DNA from 2 places in the Streptomyces amakusaensis genome. Region 2 is predicted to be linked to the other one. Evidence: riboswitches for the same ligand, from Rfam matches in the RefSeq annotation. Region 2 holds a riboswitch; the other holds the start of a gene.
The links. Region 2 has a riboswitch for glycine ahead of gcvT (glycine cleavage system aminomethyltransferase GcvT). Riboswitches for the same ligand answer to the same signal wherever they lie in the genome.
Positions count from the first base shown of each region.

Region 1: another riboswitch for glycine. It lies ahead of gcvP (aminomethyl-transferring glycine dehydrogenase); the one in region 2 lies ahead of gcvT (glycine cleavage system aminomethyltransferase GcvT).

Region 1 covers NZ_BAAASB010000015.1:9,605-13,007, forward strand. The annotation lists gene ABD371_RS25055 (DNA polymerase IV) at 1-950, shown strand, start outside; gene ABD371_RS25060 (PRC-barrel domain-containing protein) at 860-1,243, opposite strand; glycine riboswitch at 1,358-1,454, shown strand; gene gcvP (aminomethyl-transferring glycine dehydrogenase) at 1,641-3,403, shown strand, end outside.
Region 2 covers NZ_BAAASB010000002.1:329,340-332,742, forward strand. The annotation lists gene gcvH (glycine cleavage system protein GcvH) at 1-20, opposite strand, end outside; gene gcvT (glycine cleavage system aminomethyltransferase GcvT) at 151-1,266, opposite strand; glycine riboswitch at 1,431-1,527, opposite strand; gene ABD371_RS04025 (AAA family ATPase) at 1,762-2,436, shown strand; gene ABD371_RS04030 (enhanced serine sensitivity protein SseB) at 2,662-3,403, shown strand, end outside.

The sequences.
Region 1 (3,403 bases), on a different contig from region 2:
TCGCCGAGGCGGGCGAGGACGAGCTGGTGCGGCTGCTGGGCCGGGCGCACGGCACCGCGCTCCACCGGATGGCGCTGGGGTACGACGACCGGCCCGTGGTGGCCGAGCGGGACACCAAGTCGGTCTCGGTGGAGGACACCTTCGATGTGGATCTGCACGACCGGGTGCGGATCCGCGGCGAGGTGGAGCGGCTCGCCGGGCGGTGCGTCCGGCGGCTGCGGGAGTCCGGGCACTCGGGCCGGACGATCGTGCTGAAGGTGCGGCGGTACGACTTCTCGACGCTGACCCGCTCCGAGACGCTCCGGGGCCCCACCGACGACCCGGCGGTGGTCCGCGAGGCGGCGGCCAGACTGCTGGAGTCCGTGGACACCACGGGCGGGATCCGGCTGCTGGGCGTCGGGGTGTCCGGCCTCGCCGACTACACCCAGGAGGATCTCTTCGCCCAGGCCGCCGTCGGCGTCCCGGCGGTCGCCCCGCCGCCGGACGGATCCGTTCCGGTGGAGGTGGACGCGGAGACGGCGGATACGGCGGATACGGATACGGCGGCGGGGCCGGAGGCGGCGGAGGCTCCCCCGGCCCCGGCCCCGGCCGAGGGCGGGCCGGAGGAGCCCCCCGTACCCGCCGGGCGGCGCTGGTCCCCCGGGGACGATGTGCGCCACGCCCTGTACGGGCCCGGGTGGGTGCAGGGCAGCGGCGTCGGCCGGGTCACCGTGCGCTTCGAGCGCCCGGACTCGCCCCCCGGCCGGGTGCGCACCTTCCGGATCGACGATCCGGAGCTGACGCCCTCCGAGCCGCTTCCCCTGGTCGAGCCGGCCGGTCCCGCGCCGGAGCCGGCCGCCGGGGAGCAGTCCGCCGGGGGTCAGTCCTCCTCGCCCGCCACCCGGCCGAAGGAACGGTCCTCCGGGGGCGGTGCGGGGGACTCCGGGGACGCCGAGAGTTCGAGGCCGTAGTGCTGGTAGAGCTGGATCTCCTGCTCGGGGGAGAGATGACGGCCGACGCCGAAGTCCGGCGCGTCCTTGATCAGGGAGCGCTCGTAGGGGACACGCAGGATGTCATCGGCGAAGGTGCTCGGCTCCAGCGGGACGAAAGCGTCCCGGCTGAAGAGCCCGGTGCGCACCGCCGCCCATTCGGGTGTACCGGTCGCGTCGTCCAGGTACACCTCGTCGATGGTGCCGATCTTGGCCCCGTCGCGGTCGAACGCCTTGCGGCCGATCAGGCTGCGCGGATCGATATCGGTCTGCACGGTCCCTCCATATGGTCGCAACTGGTCTTCAACCCATACGAAAGGGCACATCGAAGCTGTCGGCCACTTGAGCGATTGTTGAAAGGTCACGCTGGTAGGCTGGCAAGCGGCTGCTGACCCCGCGCGGGAGAGTCCACCGGCAGGACGACGGTGGCGCCGAAGGAGCAAATCCTCCCCGGAATCTCTCAGGCACCTGTACCGCGTGGACGAGGTCACTCTGGAAAGCAGGGCGGGCGTCGGACGGCATCCGCTCTCACCGACGGTGAAAGTCGGGGCGTCGCTGTCGGGCGCTCCGGTGAAGCTCTCAGGTTGAGATGACAGAGGGGGAGGCCCGTCCAGGGCACCCCGCGTGCGGTGGTGCCTCTCGCAGGTCGCGTCAGACCAGGAGGCCTCCTACATGACCGCCAACCGCATTCCGCTCGCCAGCCTCGAACAGGGCATCCCGTTCGAACAGCGCCACATCGGGCCCGACGCCGGAGCCCAGGCCAAGATGCTGGCTCAGGTGGGATACGGCTCGCTGGACGAGCTGACCGCCGCCGCGGTCCCCGACGTCATCAAGACCGCCGGCGTGCTGGGGCTCCCGGAGGCGCGCACCGAGGCCGAGGTACTGGCCGAGCTGCGCACCCTCGCCGACCGCAACACGGTGCTCGCCCCGATGATCGGCCTCGGCTACCACGGCACCTTCACACCCCCGGTCATCCTGCGCAACGTCATGGAGAACCCCGCCTGGTACACGGCGTACACGCCCTACCAGCCGGAGATCTCCCAGGGCCGTCTGGAGGCCCTGCTGAACTTCCAGACCATGGTCGCCGAGCTGACCGGACTGCCCACCTCCGGAGCCTCCCTGCTCGACGAGGGCACCGCCGCCGCCGAGGCCATGTCGCTCGCCCGCCGTGTCGGCAAGGTCAAGAACGGCGTCTTCCTCGTCGACTCCGACGTACTGCCGCAGACCCTCGCGGTGATCGAGACCCGCGCCGAGCCGACCGGCGTCGAGGTCGTCACCGCCGACCTCTCCCAGGGTGTGCCCGCCGACATCGCCGAGCGCGGCGTCTTCGGCGTGCTGCTCCAGTACCCGGGCGCGTCCGGTGCCGTGCGCGACCTCAAGCCGGTCATCGAGCAGGCCCAGGGCCTCGGCGCGATCGTCACCGTCGCCGCCGACCTGCTGGCGCTGACCCTGCTCACCTCGCCCGGCGAGCTGGGCGCGGACATCGCCGTGGGCACCACCCAGCGCTTCGGCGTGCCGATGGGCTTCGGCGGCCCGCACGCCGGCTTCATGGCCGTACGCGAGAAGTTCGCCCGCAGCCTGCCCGGCCGCCTTGTCGGAGTCTCCGTCGACGCCGACGGGAACAAGGCGTACCGGCTCGCGCTCCAGACCCGTGAGCAGCACATCCGCCGGGAGAAGGCGACCAGCAACATCTGCACCGCGCAGGTGCTGCTCGCCGTGATGGCGGGGATGTACGCGGTCTACCACGGCCCCGACGGGCTGCGCACCATCGCCCGGCGCACCCACCGCTACGCCACCCTGCTCGCCGCCGGTCTGGAGGCGGGCGGTGTGGAGGTCGTGCACGGCTCGTACTTCGACACCCTGACCGTGCGGGTGCCGGGCCGGGCGGCCGAGGTGGTCGCTGCCGCCCGTGAGGGCGGGGTCAATCTGCGCCTGGTCGACGACTCCCATGTCTCCGTCGCCTGTGACGAGACCACCCTGCGCACGCATCTCGCCGCGGTGTGGGCCGCCTTCGGCGTGAGCGGGGACGTCGAGGCGCTGGACGGGACCACCGAGGACACCCTGCCGGCCGCTCTGCTGCGGACCGACGACTACCTCACCCACCCGGTCTTCCACCAGCACCGTTCCGAGACGGCGATGCTGCGCTATCTGCGCCGGCTCTCCGACCGCGACTACGCGCTGGACCGCGGCATGATCCCGCTCGGCTCCTGCACCATGAAGCTGAACGCGACCACCGAGATGGAGCCGGTCACCTGGCCCGAGTTCGGCCAGATCCACCCCTTCGCGCCGGTCGACCAGGCCGCCGGATACCTCACCCTCATCCATGAGCTGGAGGAGCGCCTCGCCGAGGTCACCGGCTACGACAAGGTTTCCATCCAGCCCAACGCCGGCTCGCAGGGCGAACTCGCCGGACTGCTTGCCGTCCGCGCGTACCA
Region 2 (3,403 bases):
AGCTGCTGGGGGTTGCTCATGACCTGAATTCTCCTGTACGCGGGAAGGGCGGATGAACGGGCTGGGGGCGTGCGGGCGTGCCGCTGGTCACTTCTGGGGCCGGAGCGCCGCTTCGTGCGAGGCTCTGTACGAGTCCGTGGAGCGGAATCGTCACTTCTCGCGCTGGTAGAACGGCAGCGCGACGACCTCGTACGGCTCGTGCGTCCCGCGGATGTCGACGCCGACGCCCTCGGTGCCGGGGGCGGCGTGGGCCGCGTCCACATAGGCGATGGCGATCGGCTTGCCCAGCGTGGGGGAGGGGGCGCCGGAGGTGACCTCGCCGATCACCGCTCCGTCCGCGACGACCGGGTACCCGGCGCGGGGGACCCGCCGGCCCTTCGCGATCAGCCCGACCAGCTTGCGCGGCGGGGCGGTCCCGGCCCGCTCGGCGGCGGCCGTCAGGGCCTCGCGGCCGACGAAGTCGCCCGCCTTCTCGAACTTGACGACCCGGCCCAGGCCCGCGTCGAAGGGGGTGAGGTCGGTGGTCAGCTCGTGCCCGTAGAGCGGCATGCCCGCCTCCAGACGCAGGGTGTCCCGGCAGGAGAGGCCGCAGGGCACCAGGCCCGCCGGCTCGCCCGCCTCGGTCAGCGCCCGCCACAGGGACTCCGCGTACCGGGGCTCGACGAACAGCTCGAAGCCGTCCTCGCCGGTGTAGCCGGTACGGGCGATCAGCGCGGGGACGCCCGCGACGGTGCCGGGCAGGCCCGCGTAGTACTTCAGCCCGTCCAGGTCGGCGTCGGTGACGGACTTCAGGATTCCGGAGGACTCGGGGCCCTGGATCGCGATCAGCGCGTAGGCGTCCCGGTCGTCACGGACCTCGGCGTCGAAGCCGGCCGACCGCTCGGTGATCGCGTCCAGCACGATCTGGGCGTTCCCGGCGTTGGCGACGACCATGTACTCGGTCTCGCCGAGCCGGTAGACGATCAGGTCGTCCAGGATGCCGCCGTCCGCCCGGCAGATCATGGTGTAGCGGGCGCGGCCCAGCCCCACCGAACCGATGTTCCCCACCAGCGCGTGGTCCAGCAGCGCGGCGGCCCCGGGGCCGGTGACGGTGATCTCGCCCATGTGGGAGAGGTCGAAGAGCCCGGCGCGGGTGCGGACGGCGAGGTGCTCGTCGCGCTCGCTGCCGTACCGCAGCGGCATGTCCCAGCCGGCGAAGTCGGTCATGGTCGCGCCCAGCGAGCGATGGAGGGCGTCGAGCGCTGTCTGACGATGGGCGTTGCTCATGAAAAAGGCTCCCAGGGCATGCGGGCGAGGACGACCCTCCCCATCTGTCATCGGAACCTGAGAGGTTCGTCGCGACCGTGTGTACGGGTGACCGTACGTACCGGTGGCCGTGACTTGCACCTTGGGTGGAGCCGCACGGGGGCGACTCGCTTTTCAGATCTGCCTCATCGCGCGCGGTACGGGGCCTGAGAGATTCAAGGGAGGAACTTGCTCCTTCGGCGCCCGGCACAGGGGTGCCCGGGACTCTCCCGCGTGGATTCAAGCGGCCGGTATGCAGTTGGCGGGCACATCATTGCACGCATTCGGCGCTGGTGGGGGGTGTGATCCCGGTCGTTCTGAGCGATGCCCGGGACGCGCGGGGCGGGGCCGCCCGGGGCCGGGGAGCGACACGCCACACGCCGTACGCGCCTCGGACGCAAATCAGTTGCGTCCCATTACCATTTCTTTACGCTTCTTGGGCAAGTGTGTGGGTGACCTGACAAGGGGGAGGGTGTGATGACGTTGCAGCACTCCGGTGCGTACGCCACGACCGCGGGTGTGCCCGCGCAGCCACGGCCGGCGGTCAGCGGAATCCGCGAGGGGGCGGGGGCCGCGCCCGTACTGCGCGACCTCAGGGACCGCTCGGGGCACGGCCCGCGCCGTCTGATGTTCGCCGCCGGGGACCTGGTGGTGGTGTCCGGTCTGCCGGGCAGCGGGAAATCCACCCTGATCCGCCGCGCGGCGGCCGGCCGGGGCATCGACTCGCAGGACAGCCGGGACCGCTGGGACGCGTGGACGCCGGGCTTCCTGCCGTACGCGGTCTACCGCCCCCTCGTCCGCCTCGCGCACTACGCCGGGCTCCGCCGGGCCCTGCGCTCCGGCGAGAGCGTCGTGGTCCACGACTGCGGCACCCAGGCCTGGGTGCGGCGCTGGCTGGCCCGCCGGGCCCGCCGCCGGGGCGCGGCGCTCCATCTGGTGCTGCTCGACGTCCCGCCCAAGGTCGCCCGGCAGGGCCAGCGCGAGCGCGGTCGCGGAGTCTCCGGATACGCCTTCGCCCGCCACCGGCGTGGAGTGGGCCGGCTGATCGCCGACGCGGAGGCGGGCCGTCTCCCGGCGGGCTGCTCCTCCGCCGTCCTCCTCGACCGCGACGCGGCCTCCGCCCTGACCCTGCTCGGCTTCGAACCGTCCTGACCCCTGCCCCCCCTGAGCCCCGACCCACCCGTACGCCCGGCCCCCGCCCCTCCGCGCCGACCCCGTTTCCGCACCCGCGCCCCCCGCCCCCGCTCGTACACGCGTGCCCGGGGTCACCCCGGCGGGTCCGCACCCGGGAGGCGGTGCCCGGAGATCGCCGTCGGCATTAGGGTCGGGGAGAAAGCAGAGGGGACGACCGGCGGAGCCGGGGGAGAGGGCCAGTACATGACCATTCCGGAGCATCCGCACCCGTATCCGCAGCCCTACGGCGGCGGCTGGCCCGCGAACGAGCTGGAGGAGACGCTGACCGCGTCCCTCGGCGACCCCCAGGCCGGAGCCCGGCTGGTGGAGGTGATCGGCCGCAGCCCGATCTGGGTGCCCCTGCCCCGGGGCGGCTCCCCGGAGAGCCGGGACCTCGATCTGCCCACCATGGAGATCGACGGCCTCCCCTATGTCCCCGTCTTCAGCTCCGAACAGCAGTTCATGAGCTGCGTCGGCCCCCACATGTCCTTCACCGTCGCCCCCGCCCGTGACTTCGCCCGGGGCCTGCCCCCCCAGCTGGGCATCGCGGTCAACCCCGGCGGCACCGTCGGCGCGCCGCTCCCCCCGCCCGCCGTCGCCGAGCTGTGCCGGGCCGGAGCGCCCGCCCCGGCCGCCGGTCCCGCCCCCGGCGGCCGGGTCCGGATGTTCGAACCCGACTGGCAGGAGGAGCCGATCGACTTCCTCTCCGCCGCCGCCGGAGAGTTCCAGCAGGCCGGAAACGTCCTCACCGCCCGCCGGGCGCTCGCCTCCGTGGAGGGGGACCCGCCCGCCCTCTTCATCGGAGTCCAGCTCGCCTCCTGGGAGGGCCCCGGCGGATCCGCCCCCCTCGACGCGCTGGGCCGGGCACTGGGCCGCGTCCAGGTCGGCTGGCCGGTCAATCTCGTACTCCTCGATGTCGCCCAGGACCCGGTCGCCGACTGGATGC